Regions from separate parts of the Cryobacterium sp. M91 genome, predicted to be linked through region 4. Evidence: riboswitches for the same ligand, from Rfam matches in the RefSeq annotation. Region 4 holds a riboswitch; each other region holds the start of a gene.

The links. Region 4 has a riboswitch for thiamine pyrophosphate ahead of CXY80_RS15750 (ECF transporter S component). Riboswitches for the same ligand answer to the same signal wherever they lie in the genome.
Region 1: it holds a riboswitch for thiamine pyrophosphate, as region 4 does, so the genes downstream of both, CXY80_RS20270 (Ykof family thiamine-binding protein) here and CXY80_RS15750 (ECF transporter S component) in region 4, are expected to answer to the same signal.
Region 2: it holds a riboswitch for thiamine pyrophosphate, as region 4 does, so the genes downstream of both, CXY80_RS16650 (bifunctional hydroxymethylpyrimidine kinase/phosphomethylpyrimidine kinase) here and CXY80_RS15750 (ECF transporter S component) in region 4, are expected to answer to the same signal.
Region 3: it holds a riboswitch for thiamine pyrophosphate, as region 4 does, so the genes downstream of both, thiC (phosphomethylpyrimidine synthase ThiC) here and CXY80_RS15750 (ECF transporter S component) in region 4, are expected to answer to the same signal.

Annotation. Positions count from the first base shown of each region.
Region 1 is NZ_PJJT01000089.1:187-6,089, reverse strand. It holds gene CXY80_RS14525 (energy-coupling factor transporter transmembrane protein EcfT) at 25-846, opposite strand; gene CXY80_RS14520 (ABC transporter ATP-binding protein) at 843-2,507, opposite strand; gene CXY80_RS14515 (ECF transporter S component) at 2,500-3,099, opposite strand; gene CXY80_RS20275 (Ykof family thiamine-binding protein) at 3,122-3,424, opposite strand; gene CXY80_RS20270 (Ykof family thiamine-binding protein) at 3,421-3,756, opposite strand; TPP riboswitch at 3,774-3,884, opposite strand; gene CXY80_RS14505 (PadR family transcriptional regulator) at 3,958-4,302, shown strand; gene CXY80_RS14500 (hypothetical protein) at 4,299-5,123, shown strand; gene CXY80_RS14495 (hypothetical protein) at 5,159-5,509, shown strand; gene CXY80_RS14490 (hypothetical protein) at 5,528-5,903, shown strand, end outside.
Region 2 is NZ_PJJT01000090.1:213,025-218,927, forward strand. It holds gene thiO (glycine oxidase ThiO) at 1-442, opposite strand, end outside; gene thiE (thiamine phosphate synthase) at 504-1,148, shown strand; gene CXY80_RS16650 (bifunctional hydroxymethylpyrimidine kinase/phosphomethylpyrimidine kinase) at 1,183-2,724, opposite strand; TPP riboswitch at 2,707-2,806, opposite strand; gene CXY80_RS16655 (dihydrolipoamide acetyltransferase family protein) at 2,879-4,312, opposite strand; gene CXY80_RS16660 (alpha-ketoacid dehydrogenase subunit beta) at 4,312-5,331, opposite strand; gene pdhA (pyruvate dehydrogenase (acetyl-transferring) E1 component subunit alpha) at 5,328-5,903, opposite strand, start outside.
Region 3 is NZ_PJJT01000089.1:31,771-37,673, forward strand. It holds gene CXY80_RS14645 (FAD-binding oxidoreductase) at 1-1,260, opposite strand, end outside; gene hxlA (3-hexulose-6-phosphate synthase) at 1,522-2,145, opposite strand; gene hxlB (6-phospho-3-hexuloisomerase) at 2,204-2,788, opposite strand; gene CXY80_RS14660 (response regulator transcription factor family protein) at 2,902-3,870, shown strand; TPP riboswitch at 4,035-4,142, shown strand; gene thiC (phosphomethylpyrimidine synthase ThiC) at 4,137-5,792, shown strand; gene CXY80_RS20810 (family 1 glycosylhydrolase) at 5,746-5,903, opposite strand, start outside.
Region 4 is NZ_PJJT01000090.1:27,533-33,435, forward strand. It holds gene CXY80_RS15730 (ABC transporter permease) at 1-197, shown strand, start outside; gene CXY80_RS15735 (ABC transporter permease) at 207-1,007, shown strand; gene dinB (DNA polymerase IV) at 1,182-2,396, shown strand; gene CXY80_RS15745 (hypothetical protein) at 2,423-2,749, shown strand; TPP riboswitch at 3,087-3,197, shown strand; gene CXY80_RS15750 (ECF transporter S component) at 3,230-3,868, shown strand; gene CXY80_RS15755 (ABC transporter ATP-binding protein) at 3,877-5,373, shown strand; gene CXY80_RS15760 (energy-coupling factor transporter transmembrane protein EcfT) at 5,370-5,903, shown strand, end outside.

The sequences.
Region 1 (5,903 bases), on a different contig from region 4:
GCGCATAAGTGTATCTGGGTTCGTTCAGGTGTTGAGCGCATGGAAGCCTTCCAGAAAGCCGAGAAAGGAACTCAGGCCGACGACGACGGTCAACGTGGTCAGCACCGCGGCGGCCATGGCCCAGTCGGTGCGGGTGAGGGGAATACGCCGCCAGGTGCTGCGCGGGGTCAGGCCGAGGCCGCGCGACTCGAGGGATTGCGCCATCCGCTCGCCCTTGCGAATCGATAGCACCAGCAGGGCGAAGGCTGCCCGACCGTATTGACGGTGGCCGCGAGGCGGCTTGCCATGGGGGCGGAGGGGAGCGCGCACCGCGTGTGCCTGGCGGATGGTCTGCCACTCGCGCGGCAACTCTTCGAGCATACGGTAGCCGGCGAGCACGGCGTAGGTGAGGCGGGAGCCGAGCCGGGCGTGCTTGTGCAGGCTGGTCATGAGGGCCACGCCGTCGGTCGAGAGCACAAAGCCGATCGAGAGCACGCCGATGACGAGGGTGCGCAGGGCGAGGGCAGCCCCCACGAGCAGTCCCTCGGTGGTGATCCGCAGCACCCCGGACTGCCAGAGTACGTCCCCCGGCCGGCTGAGCGCGTTCACGATCAGAAGGCCGAGAGCAAATGCCAGAAATGGAATATGTGCGAGAACGAATACTTTCACGGGAATGCGAGCCGTGACAGCGACCGCGCCGAGGGCGAGCAGGTACAGCACCAGTGGCGTGATCGGATCGAAAACAAACATCAGCACGAGGGAGACGACGAACAGAAGCGCGAGTTTGACGGTCGGGTTGCGCCTGGCCAGGGCGCTGACGGGCCGTCGTGTCGGGGGAGCATCGATGTCGATGAGTTGAGCAGTCATGTCGTCGCGCCCACGGCAGCGTCGAGCTGACCCAGCACGCGGCGAATCCGCGCGTCAGAATCGAATTCCTTGAGCAGGTGCCGAATCAGCGTGGGCAGCTCGAGCCCGGCCTGCTTCAGTACCTCGTCCCACCGCAACACCTCGAACACGGGCCCGTCGGCGATCACCGTATGGTCGGCCAGCACGATCACCCGGTCGGCGAGGGTTGCCACGGTTCGCAGATCATGACTGGAGAAAAGGATGCTGCGGCCCGCGTCGGCCGCCTGGCCGAGCGCTGCCAGGGTGGCGATGGTGTCCCGGCGATCGAGGCCGAAGGTGGGTTCGTCGGCGAGCAGCACCGGCCGATCGTGCGCGAGCATGGCGGCGACGCTGAGCCGCCGCTTCTCGCCGCCGCTCAGTCGATACGGGCTTTGATCGGCGAGGTGGGTCAACCGGTGCCGGTGCAAAATGGCCTGAAGCTCGTCATCGCTCAGGCTCGGCAGCCCATGCCGAATCTCGCCGCGCACGGTGTGCTCGACGAATTGGTGCTCGGCATTCTGAAAGATCATGCCGGGTCGGGCGCCGGTCACGGTGCCGACCGATGGCCGGTGCAATCCCGCCAAGGTCAGCAGCAACGAGGTTTTGCCCGTTCCATTGCCGCCGAGCAGGGCCACGATTTCGCCGCCCCGCAGGGTGAGGCTGACGCCGGCGAGAACCGTTGTGGCGGTCCCGTTCGGCGCGCCAACCCCGCGATCAATGACCACATCCGTGGCGGTCAGAACGATCCGGCCGAAGTCCTGCCGTCGCCCCAAGGCTCCGGCCGGCTCGCCGAGTGACCGGAGGCCGGCGCGCACGCCCGCTTCGCCGAGCCCGCCGGCGCACCCGGTCACGGCAAGCAATTCGGTTTCGAGCGGAAGCCAGCATCCGTTTTGATTGAGCGAGCGCCCATGCTGGGCGAGCACGTCGACCGTGGGACCATCGGCAATGACGGTTCCGGCCTCGCCGAGCACGAGTGCGCGTGGCGGCAGCCCGGCGATTCCCGCCGTGCCCGTGAACTCGTCGATGCGGTGTTCGACCAGCACGACGGCCGGCCGGTAGGTGTCGACGGCCGAACGGATGGCGCGGCGCACGGCGCCCAATCCCGCCGCGTCGAGCATCGAGGTGGGTTCGTCCAGCAGGAGCACGGCCGGTTCGGCGATGAGGGTGGCGGCGAGGGCCACGCGCTGGCCTTCGCCGCCGGACAGCTGCCCGGTCGACCGATGTCGCAGCATCCGTGCCTGAACAGCGTCAAGGGCGCGATCGATGCGCGCCGAGATAAGTGCCGGGTCGACACCGCGGTTTTCGAGCGGCAAGGCAAGCTCCTGTTCGACGTCGGGCAGACAGACCGACGACGCGGGGTCCTGCGCGACCACGCCGACGAGCCGGGACAGCTCGACGACGGAGGTTTCGATGCTGAGCGTCCCTCCCATGCGCACACTGCCGCCGAGCGAGGATACGACCGAATGCGGAATGACGCCGGTGATGGTCTGCAACAGGGTGGATTTGCCCGAACCGGAGGCGCCGAACACGATGAGCTGCTCGCCCGGCGCGAGGCGCACCGACACGTCGCTGAGCACGGCCTCGGGCCGACGCGGGAATCGCACCGACACGTCCTGCAGTGTCAGGATGTCGGTCTCAGGCACGGGCGAGGCGATCGCGGCCGATCGCGAAGTTGTCGACGACGCCGGTTTTGTCGAGGGCATCGACGATGAGTTTGGCCAGCAGCCCGCCGAGAATCACGCCGGAGATCAGCTGAATAGCGAGGCGCAGCAGAAAGATCTCCTGGCCGTACCAGCCGGAGCGAAATGCCGAGTAGAAGAACACCAGCCCGGCGCCGAGCAGCCCCGAAAGTGCGTAGGTCAGCCAGCTGTAGTTGCGGTAGCGAGTGAGGGCGAACGGAATCTCGCTGCCCGCGCCTTGAATGGCGGCGGCGACGAAGAGCAGCGGCCCGACCATGGAGCCGAGAAAGACGACCTCGATCACCGACGCGATAACCTCCGCAAAGATGCCGGCGAACGGCCGTCGCACGATGGCGATCGCGATCGGGGCGACGAGCAGCCAGGAGCCGAGCAGAAAGTGCTGCGCGAGGTCGCCGGCCGGACCCATCGTGATCGACAGGGCGGTCCAGGCCTGCACGAATATCCAGTACAGAAAGCCGAACACGACACCGAGCACGACGACAAGCACGAGGTCTTTGAGGCTCCAGTGCCTTTTCTTGGCGGATGCTGTGGGCATGGCTGTTTCCTTCTGGTCGGCGTCAGGGCGCATGGGAGTTCAGGCTCGGGCTGTTGAGGGACAGGGTCGCGTGCGTCGCCACGTGCTGCACCGTTCGGCCGGCCACGATCCAGCCGGCGGCGATGACCTGCAGCACGAGGGCGAGGTCGCCCTCGAGCCGGGTGACGAAGTGCTCGCTGTGTACCGTGAGCCCGGAGGCCTTGGCGGTCTCGATCGCGGCGTAGATGTCGCGCATGTGATCGGCTGAAGCAGAACCGGTGCCGTCATCCAGTGGATACAGTGCCCATTCTGCGACGGCGTGTACGCCGGTGGGGGTGAGGTTCACGACCTCGGCGAACAGCCGGCGGTGGGTGGCAGCGTGCAGGTGACTTCGCCGGGGCAGCCGCGGGAGAATTGCACGGTTGCCGTGACGTGGGCTCCGCTGCGGCTCGCACCGGCGACGACCTGGCTGACGTAGCGCAGCAGGTCGGGTTCGGCGCCGGACAGGTAGGTGCTGACGACGCCGGTTTGAAGTGCGAGCCCGGTCGAATCTGCCTGCTGGAGCGCGTCGAGAATGACGGCGGCGTAGTCGTCGCGCATGACGGCGAGGGTGAGGCGCGCGCCAATGCCGAATTCCGCCGGTGTGGCTGTGAAGGTTTCTGGAATGATCGTGCCCATTTCTTTCGTGGGGGCACGGGAAAGACGAGTCAGCCTCCCTGCGCTGGCATGATCCAGATCAGGTTCGACGGTCGAAGCCTCTGCAGCTTCCTCTCAGCCCGATTAATCGGACTCCCGTGTTGATACAACGAAAGTATGGCATGCCCGTGGCTGCCCGATCCTCGAGTAGACAGTCTGGCTAACTAGGGAGACTATGTAGTCATGCAACCAAAAACCTGGCCAGCCGAGTGGATGCGCGCCGCCCTCGGCCTCTGCGTGCTCCGCACGCTCGCGCCGGGCCCGACCTACGGCTACGCGATCGCATCGGCGCTCGAATCCGCCGGCTTCGGTGCCATCAAGGGTGGCACGCTTTATCCGCTGCTCACCCGCTTCGAAGCCGCCGGCTGGATCGCCGCCGAATGGCGACCGGGCGCCGGGGGTCCGGGCCGCAAATACTTCTCGCTCACCGACGCCGGACGGCAAGAGCTCACCGAGCAGGCCGCCCAATGGCAGCGCTTCTCCACCACCGTGCACGACCACCTGCAGAAAGGGCCGGCCGAATCATGATGACCAGCAACCCGCGCGATCACGACTCCAGCCCGGCTGCCTCCGGCAGCGCCGAAGCGGATGCCCGCGCCGCCGGCATCCGCTTGGCTGACACTGCACGCGAGGCCGACACCGCCGCCTGGCTTGAGCAGTTCACCATCGAACTCCGCCTGCTCGACGTGCCCGGCGACGCCATCGGCGATGCCGTGGCGAGCGCTCGGGAGTTTCTCGCCGACTCCGGTGCGCGCGCCGACGAATCGTTCGGCAGCCCCAAAAGCTACGCCGCGGAACTCGACCTGCCGACCGTACCGTTGTCTCAGGGCTCGAAAGGCGATCTGCTGCTGAACAGCGGAATCGGGGCGATCGGGCTGGTCACGCTGGCGCAAGCGGTCCTTCCCCTCGCGGGTGGCGACGACCTTCTGGTCGTGAAGGTGTGGATGCTATTCTCGCTGGCCGGGATGATTCTGGCGCTGGCGCTGGTCCCGCGACTCATACCCGTGCTGGTGCGCGCGCGTCCAGCACGGGTGTGGCTGATCGCGCTCGGGTTGATGATTGTCGGCGGCGGTCCCTTTGCCCTCATCGTCTGGCAGGGCCAGGCGGTGTTGTTCAATGTTCCGGCGCTGCCGATCGCCATCGGAGCCGGAATTCTGCTGATCGCACCGCCCATCTGGAACGAGGTGCACCATACCCTGCGGCCTGACCCGATCGTTGAGCCGGGTGCCGAGCCCGATCCGCGCCCCTCGCTGAAAGTGCGCCTTTCGATCATCACCATCAACTGGATGCTGGTGTTCTACGGCGCGATCAGCGTCGTGCTCACCTTCGCCCTCTACCCGGGCAAGTAATGCGAAATCTCGTTCAGCAAGGTGAAAGGCTCGCCATGATGACCAGCAACCCGCGCGATCCCGACAATGGAAGCACCGACATCCGCTCTAAAGCGACCGACGACGCCACCAGGTTCGATGAATTCACGATCGAGCTGCGGCTGCTCGGGGTACCGGGTGACGCAATCGGCGATGCCCTGGCCAGCGCCAGAGAGTTTCTCGCCGATTCCGGTACGAGTGCGGAGCAGTGCTTCGGCAGCTCCAAGCGCTATGCAGCCGAACTGAACCTGCCGACCATCCCGCTGCGCACGGTGAACGCTTTGAACCTGCGGGCTAGCCTCGGCGTGTTCGGACTCTTCGGCTTTCTGCTCTCGGCGCTGCCGCTCGTGCACGGAGCGGCGGTGTAGATCGACCTGAAAACACTCGTGGTATTCGTTGCCGGGGGCATCGTCGTGGTGCTCGTACCGACATGTCTCCAGGCGCTCGCACGCCTGCGTCCGCGCGCCTGGATGATCGTGGTTGCGGCACTGTTGGGGTTCGGTACGTCCATCGGCCTCAGTCTGTGGAGCGGCACGAGGGAGCTCTTCGCCCTGCCGGCGCTGCCGATCGTGATCGTCTCCGCGCTGCTCGTGCTCGTTCCGCCGATCTGGAGCCAGGTGCGCCGCTCGCTGCGCGACGATCCGATTGTCAACCTAGGCGGTTCACCCGAGGTTCGTCCGTCCATCTCTACCCGACTGTTTTTGGGCGCGATGACCTGGGGGATGACGATCCTGTCGATCGTGGTCTGGCTGTTCGCACTGT
Region 2 (5,903 bases), 190 kb from region 4:
CACCGGAAACGTGAGGGCTCAGAAGCGGTTCAAGCACGCGCGCCGCGCGAATGGTCAGCGGGTCGACGGCTAGCCCGTTGGCGAGCTGCACCCCACGCAGGTCGGCCAGCGCTTGCCGGTCGGCCGAATCAGCGCCAACAGTCATGGTGTGAGTTCTCTGATACCCGGTTAGGTGATGCTCGGGCCCCAGTGATTCGATGAACGCCGGATACAGCGCCGAGGAGGCGAGCATGAGCTCGAGCAACACCTCTTCTTGGTAGTGCAATTCGCTCACCGCCGCGAGCATTCCGGCCGCAGCGTACGTTGCGCCGCCGGCGGGGTCCGGATCGATGACGACCACCGTGCGGCCGGAGTGCGCAACAGCCCAGGCAATGCCGAGCCCGATAATGCCACCGCCGATCACGGCGACGTCGACCGTGCGGTTCACGACTCGTTCATTCATGGTGCGCACCGTTTTTCTGCGCTGGCACGGACGCTCGAACTTGGCCCATAGGGTTGGTCGCATGGACCAGACAAAAGCCCGGCTGTATCTCTGCACCGATGCCCGGAAGGATCGTGGCGATTTCGCTGACTTCGTGGCGGCGGCGTTCGCTGGTGGGGTCGACATTATTCAGCTTCGCGACAAAAATATCGACGCCGCCGAGGAGCTCGAATATCTCGAAATTCTGCGCTCGGTTGCCGACCAGCACGCACGACTCTGGGCCGTCAACGATCGGGCGGATATTGGCAGCCTGACGGGCGCTCCGGTATTTCATGTAGGCCAGACAGACCTGCCGGTGGCCTCCGCTCGCACCCTGCTCGGCCCGGCCGCCGTGATCGGCCTGTCCACACACACTACCGAACACGTGGATGCAGCACTGGCCGCGAACGATCTTAACTATTTTTGCGTCGGCCCAGTCTGGGCCACACCGACAAAACCCGGTCGAGCGGCGGTCGGAACGCAGCTTCTGCGTTACGCGGCCGCCCGCAGCGCAGCCACCGACAGCGAGCTGCCATGGTTTGCCATCGGCGGCATCGACCTCAGCAACATCAACCAAGTCGTCGATGCTGGCGCGACTCGAGTGGTTGTGGTGCGCGCGATCACCGACGCCAACGACCCGACGGATGCCGCGCAGCGACTTCTGGCCAGCCTGCCCGCGCTGGGCTGATACCGCACACAGTACCGAGTTTGGCGTGGTCATCTCAGGCCAACACAGAGTGCCGAGGGGCGTCGAAGAAGTCGAGCTCAAACCGTGACGAGGTGGCAAACGCCTGGCGCATCGCCGAGCGTTGCGCGGCAGAGGCCGTCGCCGCAGCGGCGTCGGTGAGCGCGATGACTTCCCTCGTGGCCGCGGCGAATTCTTCATCGGCATAGGTCTGGAGCCACGCGGCATATGGATGCACTGCTGTCTCGGTGCGCGCCAGAAAGTCGGTGTGCAGCCGCTCACCGACATCCGCATAGAGCCAAAAACAGGGCAACAGCGCCGCCAGAAGCACCGCATAGTTTCCGCCCTCAGCGAGCCCGAGCAAGTGATCCAGGTAGCCAGCCGTTACCGGGCCGGCCTCGGACGACACGTCCCGTTGCCCCAGCCAGTTTCTGTGCAATTCCAACTCAACGTCGCGGCACCGTCGTGCCGAATCGGCCAGAAACCGCTGTGCGTGCATGCTCGGCGCGATCTCACTGACGCGCGCAAGAACGCGCGAGTAAGTGGCGAGGTAGAGCGCGTCCTGAGCGAGATAATACGCAAAATCTCGCTCGGCCAGAACCCCAGTACCGAGATCCCTAATGAACGGCAGATCGAAGATCTGCGTGCGAATCTGCTCGACATCGCGCCACAGTGTCGCACTGAACTTCACCGAATCAGCTGGTGTGGCCGACTCGGCCGACGCGCCTGCGAACAGCCGATGAAAGTGATGGATCGGGCCATGGCCCTGACCGACCTCGAGGTCGTCGGCATGGGTCAGAGCATCCTGAAGCCAGTCTTTGACCTCGGCCAGAGACGCAGCCCAGTCCCCGGTTCGCGCCTGTACCGTGGCCATTGCCGAGGAGAGCGAGCATCCGGTGCCGTGGGTATTCTTGGTGGCGATGCGCGGCGAAGCAAACTCGACAACGCTCTGTGCCAGCAGCCCGTGGGTGTTGACCAGGGCGTCAGGGCAGATGGTTTCGTCGAAATGACCCCCCTTCACCAACACGGTTACTCCGGTGCGGGCTGATAGTCGTTTGCCCTGCTCGATGGCCGCAGCCCAGTTTGCCGCTGTGGGTTCTGCGAGCAGAACGGCCAGCTCGGGAACGTTGGGTGTGACGAGATCGGCGAGGGGGATCAGATCACGCAGCGCCTGCTCCGCTTGGGGTTCGAGCAGCCGGTGACCACTCGTTGCCACCATCACCGGGTCGAGCACGACGAGCGGAGGACGGTGGGCATTGAGCCAGGAACGCACCTCGTGAATCACGTCGATTTCGGCGAGCATGCCGATCTTCACGGCATCGATGGTCACGTCATCGCTCACGGCGTTCAATTGCTGGCGCAGAAACGCGACCGGCGGGGTGTGCACCGAGCGCACCCCGCGTGTGTTCTGCGCGACCAGAGCTGTTACTACTGCCATGCCGTACCCGCCGTTGGCTGCGATGCTTTTCAAATCGGCGTGGATGCCGGCACCGCCGGTCGGGTCGGTGCCGGCGATACTGAGAATCCGAGGCGTGGTGCGCGGCGTGATATTCGAGGTCTGATCAGTCATCCGTGACATTCCTTCGCTAGTGCTAACTAGACAGGTTCAACGGGTATTCATCTCAGCTCGCGCATTGTGCGGAGCACCCCGTGTCACTCAGCAGCCTATACGCCAACAAACATCACTCAGTAACCGATGCCAGAATCGTGGGCGTTCAGGACACGCCCCGAGCTCACAGGTCGGCGAGCAGGCTCACCGGGTTTTCAATGCAGCCGGCCACATAGGTGAGAAACCCGGCGGCCGTTCCGCCGTCGCAGACCCGATGGTCGAACACCATGGAGAGTTCTACGACGGTGCGAACCGCGAGTGCGTGTTCGACCACCCACGGCCGCTCGATCATGCGCCCAATGCCGAGAATGGCCGCTTCGGGATGGTTGATGATCGCGGCCGAACCGTCGACGCCGAGCGATCCGAAGTTGTTGAGGGTGAAGGTTCCCCCGGTCAGCGCGCTCGGCGAGAAGGTGCCGTCGGGCGACTGTGCGACCAGCGCGGCGAGGGCATCGCGCAGCTGTCGCGTACTCATCGCGTGGGCACGGTGGATGACGGGAACCATCAGCCCGCGTGAGGTCTGCGCCGCAATGCCGAGGTTGATGGCTCCGTGCTGGAGAATCTCCTGGCTCGCGGTGTCGACCGAGGAATTGAGCACCGGATACCGGCGCAGCCCGGCCACCACGAAGCGCGCGATGAGCGCCGTCACGCTGAACCGCTCATCCGTCGCCGCGAGCAGCTGGTCCCGCGCGGCGAACAGGGCGGTCGCGTCGACGTCGAGCCAGATCGTCGCCTCGGGAATCTCCCGACGCGACGTGGTCAGCCGCTGCGACACGACTTTGCGCAGGCCGGTGATGGGAATGCGAATATCCGCACTCGCCGCGTCGACAGTGCTGGGCGGCGTCGCAATACCCACATCGACTGCCACCTCGACAGCCACATCGACAGCCACGGCCGGAGCGGTGAGCGCGCGAATGTGTTCCTCGACGTCGCTGCGCAGCACCAGACCGTCGTGCCCGCTCCCGGCCAGCGTGCTCGCGTCGAACCCGTTCTCGCGCGCCAGCCGGCGCACGATCGGAGACACGACGGGGGAGTGGCGGATCGGGTCGACCGTGCTGGACGAATCGATGGCTGCAGAAACGGATGCCGCCACCTCGGCGGGGCGCTCGGCCAGCGCAACGGCGACGGGCGGCGTCGATGCAGCCGGTGCCGGGGCATCCGCTGCCCGCGGGGTGCCGAACCGCCCGGCGGCTACCTTGCGCGCCGGCCGGGTGCTTTCGGTCGTGCCGTAGCCGACCAGAACGGCTCCGGAGCCTTCGACCGCCACGACGGTCGCCGCGGCGACCGGAACGTCGACAACACCGGCTGAAGCGTCATCAGTCGCGTCGGTCACGGTCAGCAGCACCTGCCCGGCATGAATGACCTGGCCGGGCTCGCCGAACAGGCTTGCCACGACGCCGCCGTAGGGCGACGGCAGCTCCACGATCGACTTGGCCGATTCAACCTCGACCACGGCCTGGTCGATGGCGATCGTATCGCCGGGAGCGACCAGCCAGGCCACGATCTCGGCCTCGGTCAGTCCTTCACCGAGGTCGGGCAGCAGAAACTCGCGGCTCATCAGGACCACTCCCAGGTCGACAGCGCGGCGAGGATTCGGTCGGGGGTCGGCAAGAAATACTCCTCGAGCTTGGGTGACGGGTACGGAATGTCGAAGCCGGTGATGCGCAGAATGGGCGCGGCCAGGTAGAAGAAGTTGCGCTCGGTCAGGCGAGCGGCCACCTCAGCGCCGTAACCGCCGAACTGGGCGGCCTCGTGCACGATCGCGGCCCGGCCGGTCTTTCGAACTGATGCCCCCACCGTCTCGTCATCAAACGGCGACAGCGTGCGCAGGTCGATGACCTCGATCGAGAGCCCCTCAGCCGCGCCCTGTTCGGCCGTCGCGAGGGCGGTCTTCACAGTCGGACCGTAGGCGATGAGCGTGACATCGCTGCCCTCCCGTAGCACGACGGCCCGGTTCAGCGGCTCGGTCTGCACCGGCAGGGAAAGCTCCGCTTTGCTCCAGTAGCGACTCTTCGGCTCCATGAAAATCACCGGGTCGTCGCTCGCGATGGCGCCCCGCAGCATGGAATAGGCGTCGGCCGGGTTCGACGGGCTCACCACGGTCAGCCCGGGCGTCGCCGTCCAATACGCCTCGGAGGAGTCGGAGTGATGCTCGACGCCGCCGATATCGCCAGCGTAGGGAATGCGAATGACGATCGGCAGCGAAATCTTGCCGCGCGTACGGTTGCGCATCTTCGCCACGTGCGACACTATCTGCTGGAACGCTGGGTAGCTGAACGCGTCGAACTGCATCTCGACCACCGGGCGCAGGCCGTACATCGCCATGCCGATCGCCGTTCCGACGATGCCGGCCTCGGCCAGCGGCGAGTCGCTCACCCGGGTCTCGCCGAATTCGGCGTATAAGCCGTCGGTGACCCGGAACACGCCGCCGAGCGGCCCGACGTCTTCGCCGAACAGCACGACCGTCGGATCGTCGACCATGGCGTCGCGAATGGCCGCGTTGAGGGCGGCGGCCATGGTCAGGTTGTCCGGAGCGCGCACAGCTGTTCCGGTCTCGAGGGTCTGCTGGGGGCTCATCGGGTGCTCTCTTCGTATTCACCAGCGGATGCGTCGGCGTCGCCGTCGAGTTCGGCCGCCAGAAAGGCGCGTTGCTCGGCCAGGGCGGAGCGGGGAGTGGCGTAGACGTGCTCGAACAGCTCGAGCGGATCGACCACCGCCTGCTCCGTCATGCACTCGCGGGTCGTCGCTGCGAGCGCCTCCGCGGCCGCAGCGACGGAAGCGCGCTCTTCCTCGGACAACGCCCCCTGGGCAATGAGGTACTTCTCCAGGCGTTCGATCGGGTCGCGGCTGCGCCACAGGTCGACGTCGGCGGTTTTGCGGTAGCGGGTGGGGTCATCCGAGTTGGTGTGCGCCTCGATGCGGTAGGTGAGGCCCTCGATCAGGGTCGGGCCGCCGCCGTTGCGGGCTCGGTTGACCGCCGCCGAGATGACCGCGAACATGGCGGCGACGTCGTTGCCGTCAACGTAGAAGCCGGGCATGCCGTAGCCGATCGCTTTGTCGGCGATGGTGCGGCAGGCCATCTGCTTGTCGAGGGGCACGCTGATCGCGAATTGATTGTTCTGCACCACGAAGACGACGGGGGCCTGCCA
Region 3 (5,903 bases), on a different contig from region 4:
GCGCTCCGTACTGCGGCCGGCCAGCTGGTCTAGCATGACCTGGGCGGCGAAGTGCGTGGCACCAACACCGAGGCCGGTGAAGCCGGCCGCATAACTGATGCGCCCGCCGCGAGCCTGCCCGAAGAAGGCGCAGAACTGCGTGGACGTGTCGATCGCACCGGCCCATTTGTGGCTGAAGCGCACGCCGGCCAGCTGCGGAAACGTCGTGAAGAAGTGGCTGCTGAGCTTCTCGAAGGTCTCCGGTCGGTTCTCGTAGCCGCTGCGCACCTTTCGCCCGTAGTGGTACACGGCGTCGTAGCCGCCAAACAGAATGCGGTTGTCGGCGCTCAGTCGGTAGTAGTGAAACTGGTTGGCGAGGTCGCTCAGGCCCTGCCGATTCTGCCAGCCGATCGCGGCGAGCTGGCTCGCATCGAGCGGTTCGGTCATTAGCACGTAGTCGTAGACTGGAACGGTCGCGAGTTTGTTGCGTTTGAGCAGCGAGGGAAAGACATTGGTGGCGAGCGCGACCTTCTGCGCGGTCACGGTGCCGCCCGTGGTCACTACCCGGGCGCCCTGGGCCGGCAGACGTCGGGCCGTGTCCACGCTCTGCACGAGCGAGTGCTCGAAGATCTCCACTCCAAGGTCGGTCGCCACGCGCGCCAGTTCGGCGGCGAGCTTGCCCGGATGCACGAGGGCGGTGCTGCGCCGGTGCCAGACGCCGGCGAGATAGGTCGGTGACGCGACCTCGGCCCGCACTGCGGACTCGTCGAGAAACACCACGTTTTCGCCGATCGTCTCTTCGCGCAGCCACTCAATCTGATGCTCTTCGATGGCGAGGTCGATGGATCCGGTGCGTTCAAAATCGCAGTCGATGCCGAGGTCTGCCACCGCTCGTTCGATCTCGTCGAGATTCTCGTTGCCCAGTTCGGTCAGTCGGTCGATCTCTTTCGGCCAGCGGCTGCGCCCGTTGTCGTCACCGTGGGTCAGGCTCGCCTCGCAGAAGCCGCCATTGCGACCGGATGCCGCCCAGCCGACCGTGCGCGCCTCCAACAAAAGCACCCTCGCATCAGGGTTTTGCTGCTTGGCCAGCACCGCACTCCACAGTCCGAGGTAGCCGCCGCCAACGATCGCGAGGTTGCAGCGCAGGTCGCCGGTGAGCGCTGGATAGCCGGTACGCGGCTCGAGCTCCTCGAGCCAAAACGAGCCTTGGCGTGTTCCCGTGAGCGAGGCTTTAACAACGGATGCCGCTGGCCGGGCCCGGTCGAAAATGGTGCTATTCATGCGTGGCTGCTGGTCATGGGTGGCGTCCTCTCGCGGCGACGATGCCGCCAACTAGTCTGGGCGCCACCAGCCTAGCCGCGCCCACCGACAGGCCGGGGCTTGGAATGTGGGCCCATGCGTGCAGGAGTGCCCCATCGACCAGGCCCGGGCCCGGTCGGATTTCCCGTCACCCGGGCAGGGACATCCGCTTAACGCGATAGTGCCGCTAACGCAAAAGTGCCGCCCTGCAGACGCGGGACGGCACCAGATTAAGCGCTTGGGCTAGATAATCGCGGCGCGAAGGGCGGCAGCAGCTGCGGCCGGGTCTTCGGCGCCGTAGATTGCTCCGCCGGCAACGGCGACCGTTGCTCCGGCGCGCTGCACCGAAGAGATGGTCGACAGGTTCACGCCGCCGGCAAGGGAGAACGGAACCTTGGCGGTCTCGCCCTGGTTGAGCAGTGTGGCGAGCGAGAAGCCGGGCTCGGCCTGCTCGTCGAGTCCAGCGTGCATCTCGACGAACTGGGCACCGAGCGCCGTGACCTCGCGGGCGCGGGTGACCTTGTCGGCAACGCCGATGAGGTCAACGACGATGCCCTTGCCGTGCTTGGTCGCGGCGGCGACGGCTCCGATAATGGTGCTGTCCCCGGCCGTGCCGAGCACGGTGACGAGGTCTGCACCGGCGGCGAAGGCGATGTCGGCTTCGAGCTCGCCGGCATCCATCGTCTTGAGGTCGGCGAAGACGATCTTGTCGGGGTGCGCGTTCTTGATCGCGGTGACGGCGCGCAGGCCCTCTGCCTTGATCAGCGGGGTGCCGAGCTCGATGATGTCGACGTGCGGTGCAACCTGAGCAGCCAGCGTGAGCGCCGCTTCGGTGGTCAGTACGTCCATAGCTACCTGAAGCTTCATGGGATTCTGCTTTCTATTAGTGTTTAAGAGTGGAAAGTTCTTGGAAAGGGTGCGCGCTCTATTCGAGGTTGGCGTGACGCGGCCAGAGCTGTTCGGCCGTGGAACCGCTCGCCTTCCAGAGCGTGTGAAACAGGGCGTCGCCGACGAACAACACCGACTGCTCGAACAGGCCGCCCGAATACTGGGCCGACACCTGCCCGGCGTGGTCCTGCTTGGCAGCCGCGGGAATGACCACGGTCACCGCGGCGAGCCGCCCGAGCGGCGACTCGGGCGCCGTGGTCAGCGCGAGAATGCTCGCCCCCACGCCGTGAGCCGTCTCGGCGGCACGCACAATGGCGCCCGTCGTTCCGGATCCGCTCGCCACCAGCAGCACGTCACCCGACACAATCGCCGGGCTGGTCACCTCGCCCACCACGTGCACGTCGAGGCCGAGGTGCATGAGTCGCATCGCGGTCATCTTCAGTGCCAGCCCGGAGCGGCCAGCACCGAGCACAAATACCCGGGGTGCCGCGGCGAGCAGGGTTGCCGCCTCATCCAGTACTGAAGCGGATGCCGATTGCAGCGCCTCGACGACGCGGCCGTTTTCGGCGAAAATGAGGCCGAGGGCATCCGCTGCCAGTGGGGTGGTTGTCGTTTCGGTCATGATTCAATGTTCCACTCCTTCGAGTGGGAATGCTGCCCGCCAAACGAGCGGTTTTCCTACCCAAACGGATGGCTCTGGGTGGGCTCCGAGGATGGCCCGGGTAGGCTGGGGGCATGACTTCCGCTCCATCTAACCCCGGCGTGCGCGCCACCGCCACTGAGGCCGCTGCGGGCAGCACGGCCGCCGCCCTCCGGTCTGATGCTGGTACCGGAGCAGCCGAACCGGCCGCGTCATCCGCCACGACCGCAAAACGCTCGACGCTCCCCGCAAACTCCCCGGTTCAAACAGCGCGCAGCGCAGCCGCCGAACGTTCCAAACTCATCGCCGACCTCACCGACGCACACGCCACCACGCTGGAATCCCTGCTCGCTGTGCTGCGCTCCGGCAGCACGAGTGACACCGCCGCCCGACAGAAGGCCACCGAACTCGCCGCCGCTGCGATGGTCGCCCTGCGCGCGGTGAGCGACCTCGATCGCAGTCTCACCGAGGAACCCGTCGCCCGCGCCTTCGAACGCCTAAGGAACGACCTGCGCCCGCTCGTGCGCTTCGGCGACCTCGACGTGCAGTTCATCGAGCCGCCGGTGAACGGTCGGGCATTGCCCGGCGAGGTCGCCCACGAAGCCCGCGCCATCGTGCGCGGCGCCGTACTCGCCCTCGTCGAACAGGCCGGGGTCGCGCGGGTGCGCGTGCAGTGGGACTGCGACGGAAGTAACCTGCTCATCCGCATTCGGGACGACGGTCCGGGCAACCTCGATGCCGAGGTTCCGAGCGTGCGCCAGCTCGCCGCCCGCGTCGTCGCGCTCAGCGGCACCCTCAACGTGGAGGCCACCGCCGGCTGGGGCTCCGAGATGGCCGTGTCGCTGCCGCTCGACGCGCCCACGGCATCCGTCACCACCGCCGCGGCCTGGGGCCTCAGCCCACGCGAACGCGGCGTGCTCGAACTCGTCGCCTCTGGGGCGCGCAACAAGGCCATCGCACAGGCCCTGACCATCAGCGAGAACACAGTGAAGTTTCACGTGGCCAACCTGCTGCGCAAGGTCGGTGCCTCGACCCGCGTCGAGCTGGCCGCCCTCGCTCGCTAAGCGGATGCCCAGCGCCAGCTATGCCTGGCACCCGCAGACTCGGGCGCCAGTTCCCGGTCATAGCGCCAGCGATGCCCGGAGCGATGGCCCCCAACGGGCGCGGTGACCGCGACCCCGGTAGGACCCGAGCGCGCAACCAGCGCTAGGGTGAAGGAGTCAGAAGACACACCAACCACGGGAGCGCGCACCAGCGAGCTGAGAGGACGGCCAGGGCCGTCGACCGTTGAACCTGTCCGGGTAATGCCGGCGTAGGAAGTTCGAAACCAATGCGCACAATTGATGAAACAACCATGTCAAAAACGGTCACGACCGGCCCGATCCAGGGCAGCAGCAAACGCTACGAACCGGTAAAGGACTGGCCCGGACTCGAAGTTCCCGTTCGCCGGGTGAACCTCAGCAACGGCGAACACTTCGACCTGTACGACACGTCCGGCCCGTACACCGACGAGACGGCCACCATCGATCTCGAGACGGGGCTGCCGCAGACTCGGGCCGGGTGGGAGCATCCGCTGCCCATCGATGGCGCTGCCACCCAGCTGGTCTGGGCCCGCGCCGGCATTGTCACGCCGGAGATGGCCTACATCGCCGCGCGCGAGGGCGTCTCGGTCGAGCTCGTCCGCGACGAGGTGGCGCGCGGCCGGGCCGTCATTCCGGCCAACCACAAGCATCCGGAGAGCGAGCCGATGATCATCGGCAAGGCCTTCACCGTGAAGATCAACGCGAACATCGGCAACTCGGCGGTGACCTCGTCGATCGCCGAAGAGGTCGAGAAGATGGTCTGGGCGGCCCGCTGGGGCGCCGACACCCTGATGGATCTCTCCACCGGCAAGGACATTCACCTCACTCGGGAGTGGATCATGCGCAACTCGCCCATTCCGGTGGGCACCGTTCCGCTCTACCAGGCCGTTGAAAAGGTCAACGGCGACCCGTCGCTACTCACCTGGGAGATCTACCGCGACACCGTGATCGAGCAGTGCGAGCAGGGCGTCGACTACATGACCGTGCACGCCGGCGTGCTGCTGCGCTACGTGCCGCTGACCGCCAACCGGGTGACCGGAATCGTCTCGCGCGGCGGCTCGATCATGGCCGCCTGGTGCCTCGCGCACCACCAGGAGAGTTTTCTCTACACCCACTTCGTGGAGCTGTGCGAGATTCTGCGCCGCTACGACGTGACCTTCTCGCTCGGCGACGGCCTGCGCCCCGGCTCGATCGCCGACGCGAACGACGAGGCCCAGTTCGCGGAGCTGCGCACCCTCGGTGAGCTGACGAAGGTCGCGAAGTCCTACGGAGTGCAGGTGATGATCGAGGGCCCCGGCCACGTTCCGATGCACAAGATCGTTGAAAACGTGGCGCTCGAGGAGGAACTCTGCGAGGAGGCCCCGTTCTACACGCTCGGCCCGCTCGCCACCGACATCGCTCCGGCCTACGACCACATCACGAGCGCGATCGGCGCGGCCATCATCGCCCAGGCCGGCACCGCCATGCTCTGCTACGTCACGCCCAAGGAACACCTCGGCCTGCCCAACCGCGACGACGTGAAAACCGGCGTGATCACCTACAAGATCGCCGCGCACTCCGCCGACCTGGGCAAACAGCATCCGCGCGCCCAGGAACGCGACGACGCCCTCAGTCGGGCCCGGTTCGAATTTCGTTGGACCGACCAGTTCGCGCTCTCGCTCGACCCGGACACCGCGCAGAGCTTTCACGACGAGACGCTGCCGGCCGGCCCCGCCAAGGCCGCCCACTTCTGCAGCATGTGCGGTCCCAAGTTCTGTTCCATGCGTATTTCAGCGGATGTTCGGGTGTACGCCGAAGAGAACGGCCTCACCAGTCTCGAGGCCATCGAGGCGGGAATGGCCGAGAAGTCGGCCGAGTTCACCCGTCTGGGCAGCTCGGTCTATCTACCGCCGCGGGTGCTCTGATGACGGTCATTTTCGACAAGCGGATGCCCACCGGGCACTCCCACGGTCGCCGCTTCCGGGGTCGCCGGTGCCCGGATCGCTGGCGCCGCGAGCAGTTGTGAACGACCGGTC
Region 4 (5,903 bases):
TCTCGCTATCGCTCGGTGACTACATCACCGTGAATATCGTCGGCGGGGCCAACCAGATGCTCGGCAACCTCGTCTATACCAATGTGGGCGCGGCGAACAACCTGCCGCTCGCTGCGGCGATCGCGCTCATTCCCATTCTGATTATCTTCGCCTACCTGGCCGCTGTGCGGCGCACGGGTGCGCTCAACAACCTGTAGGAGCCTGTCATGCGTCTGAGTCGACCGGCCCGCGGACTGCTCGCGGGCATCACCGCCGTGGTACTGGCCCTGATCTACCTGCCGCTGCTCGTGGTGTTCGTGAACTCGTTCAGCATTAGCAAGAATCTCACTTGGCCGCCGCCGGGCTTCACCCTGGAATGGTGGGCGAAGGCCTTTCAGAGCGAGGGTGCCCTGGACGCGGTCGTGACCAGCCTGCAGGTGGCGCTCGCCTCGACGGCGATCGCCCTCGTGCTCGGCACACTCATCTCGATCGGACTGCAACGCTTCGAATTCTTCGGCCGAGATGCCATCAGCCTGCTGGTCATCCTGCCGATCGCACTGCCCGGAATCGTTACCGGAATCGCCCTGAACAACGCCTTTCGCACCGGGTTGGGCGTGCAGCTGTCGATTTTGACGCTCATCATCGCCCACGCCACCTTCTGCATCGTGACCGTGTTCAACAACGTCATCGCCCGGCTGCGCCGCCTCGGCACCAGCCTCGAAGACGCATCCTCAGACCTCGGCGCCGGCATCTGGACCACATTTCGGCTGGTCACCTTTCCACAATTGCGCTCGGCGCTGTTTGCCGGGGGACTGCTCGCCTTCGCGCTGAGCTTTGACGAGATCATCGTGACGACGTTCACGGCCGGGTCGAGTGTGAAGACGCTGCCGCTGTGGATTCTGGACAACCTATTCCGGCCCAACCAGGCCCCGGTCGTCAACGTCATCGCCGTGGTGCTCGTGCTGATCTCGATCATTCCCATCTACTTCGCGCAGCGGATCGCCGGCGCCGAGAAGGTCGTGCGCTAGCCGTTTCGCCCCCTCCCCCGCGCATAACTCCTGCAGAACGTGAGAACGGATGCCGCCCGCCCGCGTGAATGCACGGCGGCGGCCTCAGCCGGCAGGGAATTGCCGGAGTTATGCAGGAGAGGGCTCGTCACCGGGAGGTAGAGCCGCAGGCCGGGTTCGGGTTAGGGTTTTTCGGTGGGTAGACAGGACGGCAGTGGGCGGCAGGTGTCGGCGCGGGACGTCGACGACCGTTCTGCGACCGTGCTGCACGTCGACCTCGACGCGTTTTTCGTCTCGGTCGAGTTGCTGTCGCACCCCGAATTCGTCAACCTGCCCGTGATCGTCGGCCATCGCGGCGGCCGGTCGGTCGTCACTGCGGCCAACTACATCGCCCGCAAATACGGCGTGAACTCGGCTATGCCGATGGCGCTCGCGCTGCGGCAATGCCCGAATGCAATCGTGCTCGAGCCGCACATAGGGCTCTATCGGGACTTTTCCAGCCGGGTCATGAGCATTTTCGATGACGTGACCCCGCTGGTGGAACGGCTCGGCATCGACGAGGCCTTCCTCGACGTGGCCGGCGCGACCAACCTGTTTGGCTCACCGGCCGTGATCGGCGAACTCATTCGCGCCCGGGTGTTCGCCGAGACCGGGCTGGTCTGCTCGGTGGGCGCGGCCTCTACCAAGTTCGTCGCCAAACTTGCCTCCGGCCTGGCCAAACCGAACGGACTGCTCGTCGTTCCCGCCGAGGATACGGTCGAGTTTCTGCATCCGCTGCCCGTCGCTGCGCTGTGGGGCGTCGGGGCCGCCACTGAGCAGGCGCTGAGCAGACTCGGCCTGAAATTGATCGGCGACATCGCGCACACGCCGCTGGCGGTACTGCGCAAAGCGCTGGGGGAGGTATCCGGTCAGAAACTGTTCGACCTGTCCTGGGGTCGCGACCCGCGCGCGGTGACGCTCGAGCGGGAGGAGAAGAGCGTCGGTCACGAGGTGACTTTTGAACACGATGTGACGGATATCGACCGGTTGCGCAGCGAATTGCTGCGGCAGTGCGACCTCGTTGCCGTGCGGCTGCGTCGGGGTGATCTCGTGGCCCGGCGGGTCGCCCTCAAGCTGCGCTACACCGACTTCAGTACGGTGACCCGGTCGCGCACCCTCGCCGAACCTAGCAATGTGGGCCGGCGCATCTACGAGGAAGCGGTGGCGGCGTTCGACCTGCTGGCAGCCTCCGGCATTCGGGTGCGTCTGATCGGGGTGCGTGCGGAGCAGCTCGGCACGGCATCTGGATCGGTTGGACTCTGGGACCCGGACGAGGACTGGCGGGGCGCGGAGCTGGCCGTGGATACCGTGACCGAGCGATTCGGAGCGGGAACCGTGCGCCCGGCTTCGCACTTCACACCTCGCCCCTGAAGTCTCAGCCACGCTAACCTGATGGCATGACCAGCCTCCCGGAAAAACTCGCAGAAACGTTCCGTTCCGCCGGTGTGAAGTCGGCGTACGGTGACCCTGTACAGATCGATGGCGTCACCCTGGTGCCCGTCGCGCTCGCCTACTACGGCTTCGGCGGCGGTGATGCCGGTGAGGGCGGGGCCGGGTCCGGCGGGGGAGGAGGCGGCGTTTCGCTGCCGATCGGCGCGTACGTCAAGTCGGGCGGTACAGCCCGGTTCGAGCCGAACGTCATCGCCCTGCTCGCCGTCGGTGTGCCGTTCCTTATAGTCACCGGCCGCGCCTTGGCCCGGGTGATTCGAGCCCTAAAGAAGTAGTCGCTTTCTGCACGGGGCCCGGGCCCGGAAACCGGGCCCATGATAGATCATGGGCCCACGGAGCTAAGGTGGGCCCGGGCGGGTGTGGCGCAACCGCCGCGCGGCGCGCGGACGGCGCGGGCGACGCGCGAAGCGTCGCCGCGCCCAGCGCGGCACTCTTGGGCGCAGCCAGGCCGGAAAGTGCCAGGGGCCGCTCACCGGCAGACCCTGCGCAATTCGCCGCCGCCGTAGAACGAACCGGCGCATGAGCAGCAGGTACAGGCCCGCCAAAACGAGCAGAATGCCGATGCTCATGTCGTGATCCCCATGTCGTCAGTCTAAACGGGGCACTATACTTGATTATGATCACGGGAGTCCGGTACACCGGGCTGAGAGGAAGCTGACCAAGCTTCGACCGTCGAACCTGATCTGGATCATGCCAGCGCAGGGAGGCTTCTCAATCCCGTGCCCTGTATTCACCTACGGAAAGGGCACGAAACAGTGCACGCTACAACGAGTTCACTCAAGCAATCCGCTCCGGCGGGAGCCACGAAGCGCAACTTTCGCTGGCGCGTCGTCGACATCGTCGTCGCCAGCGTCATCGGCGTCGCGAGCGGTGTCATCTTCCTCGTCTGGAATCAGGCGAGCAACCCCCTGAGCGGTCTGCTTTCGCCGCTGCTGCCGGGCCTGTCGGCTCTCCTGGGCGGAGGCTGGCTGTTCGCTGGCGTGCTCGGTGGTCTCATCATTCGCAAACCCGGGGCCGCGCTCTACACGGAGCTCCTAGCCGCCGTCGTTTCCACGCTGATCGGCAACCAATGGGGACCACTGACTCTGGTGTCAGGCCTGGTGCAGGGACTTGGCGCCGAGCTTGTCTTCGCTCTGTTCCTTTACACGAACTATCGTCTGTACGTCGTGTTGTTGGCGGGCGCTGGGGCCGGACTTGCCATGGCCATCAACGACCTGGTGCTGTGGTATCCCGGTTCAGCGAGCGCATTCGCGACGATTTATATCGTGAGCGCGATTATTTCGGGCGTCGTTATCGCCGGGCTCCTGTCCTGGTTCGCTGCGCGCGGCCTGGCTCGCACGGGCGCGCTCAACCGCTTCGCGGCGGGTCGCATCGCCGGTCGAACCGCGATCTAGGCGAGCGGATGCTGGTGGGCGCGACGCGGGGAGGTGCATCCGTCGACGCCCGCGACTGGGGTTGGCGCCATTCCGGTCGGCGGCGCTGGGCGGTGAGCGAGCTGTCCCTCCGCATCGAGCCTGGCGAGCGGATTCTCCTGCTCGGTGCATCCGGTTCGGGAAAATCGACGCTGCTGCACGCGCTGGCTGGCGTGCTCGGCGGCGACGAAGAGGGCGAGCAACGCGGTACTCTGCGCGTGAACGGCGCCGAGCCTGGCAACGCCAGGGGTCAGGTCGGCCTGGTCCTCCAGGACCCCGACTCGCAGGTAATTCTCGCTCGCGTCGGCGATGATGTCGCCTTCGGTTGCGAAAATATCGGCGTGCCGCGTGGGGAAATTTGGCGGCGCGTACAGGATGCCCTCGAGATGGTCGGCCTCGACGTCCCCGTTGGCCACCCGACGTCCGCCTTGTCGGGCGGCCAAAAACAGCGTCTTGCTCTCGCCGGAGTGTTGGCCATGCAGCCGGGTCTGCTGCTCCTCGACGAGCCGACGGCAAATCTCGATCCGGTCGGTGTGCGGGAGGTGCGCGAGTCCGTCGCCCGCGTTCTGGCACACACTGACTCGACGTTCATCGTTATTGAACATCGGGTTGAGATCTGGAAGGACCTCGTCGACCGGGTGATCGTTCTGGGTGCCGACGGGGGAGTCCTGGCCGACGGATCCCCGAGCGACGTTCTCCTCGCGCAGGGAGTTGCACTGACCGCCTCCGGCGTCTGGGTGCCCGGTGTGCCACACACGCTTCCCATAAGGCCTCCGCGAGAGACCGGTCAGCCAACGCTCTTGTCGACTAATTCTCTCGCGATTGCGCGCACTCGGGATTGTGTGGTTGCCGAAAATATCGACCTTGAGGTGCCGGAGGCCTGCGCTCTGCTCATCACCGGACCCAACGGAGCCGGCAAGTCCACCCTCGCGCTCACCCTGGCGGGGCTCCTGCGCCCCGCCGCCGGGCGGGTCGTCGCCAGCAGCGCTCTCGCCGCCGGCGCAGGCAGTGACCCGATCCGCTGGAAATCGCGCCAGCTTCTGAGTCGAGTGGGCACCGTCTTTCAAGACCCGGAACACCAGTTCGTCGCTGGCACCGTGCGCGCCGAACTGGCCGTCGGTCCGCGAGCCCTCGGTCTGTCGGACGCACTGCTGCACCGGCGCGTCGACGATCTGCTGGAGCGCCTTCGCCTGGACCACCTCGCCGAGGCCAACCCATTCACCCTGTCCGGTGGCGAGAAACGACGTCTGTCGGTCGCCACAGTGCTGGCCACCCAACCTCGACTTCTGGTGCTGGACGAACCCACGTTCGGTCAGGATTTTCGCACCTGGCAGGAGATCGTTGCGCTGCTGCGTGACCTCCTGGATGCGGGCACCGCCATCGTCGCGGTCTCCCACGACGCAGACTTCGTTGCCGCCGTCGCTGATCGGGAATTTCGAGTCGAGGGCCGCGGCTCCAAGTACGATCTCAGCGCGGTTCTGCCATGAGTGTCTTGACACCCACGCGGGGAGTGCGAGCGATCGACCGGATCAATCCGGTCGCGAAACTCGCTGCCGCGCTCCTGCTCGCCGCAGTCCTGGTGCTGACCATTGATTGGGTCTCCGCCGCCGTCGCCCTGGCCTGCGAAATGCTGCTCTTTCTGTGGGCGGGGCTTACTCTTCGAGTCTTCTTGTGGCGAACCGCGCTGGTCTGGCTGGCTGCACCGTCCACCGGAATCACGACGCTGCTGTATGGCCAGGCCTCCGGTCAGGAATATTGGTCATTCGGACTCATCCAGGTAACCGATGGCTCAATCGATCTGGCCCTCGCCACGACCCTGCGGGTGCTCGCGATCGGGCTGCCTGCCGTCGTCCTGTTCATCACCGTCGATCCCACCGATCTCGCCGACGGGCTGGGACAGGTCGTGCACTTGCCAGCCCGGTTCGTGCTCGGCGGACTTGCGGCGCTGCGGATGGTCGGGCTGTTCATCGAGGACTGGCGTGCCCTGGGACTAGCCCGCCGGGCACGCGGGGTAGCG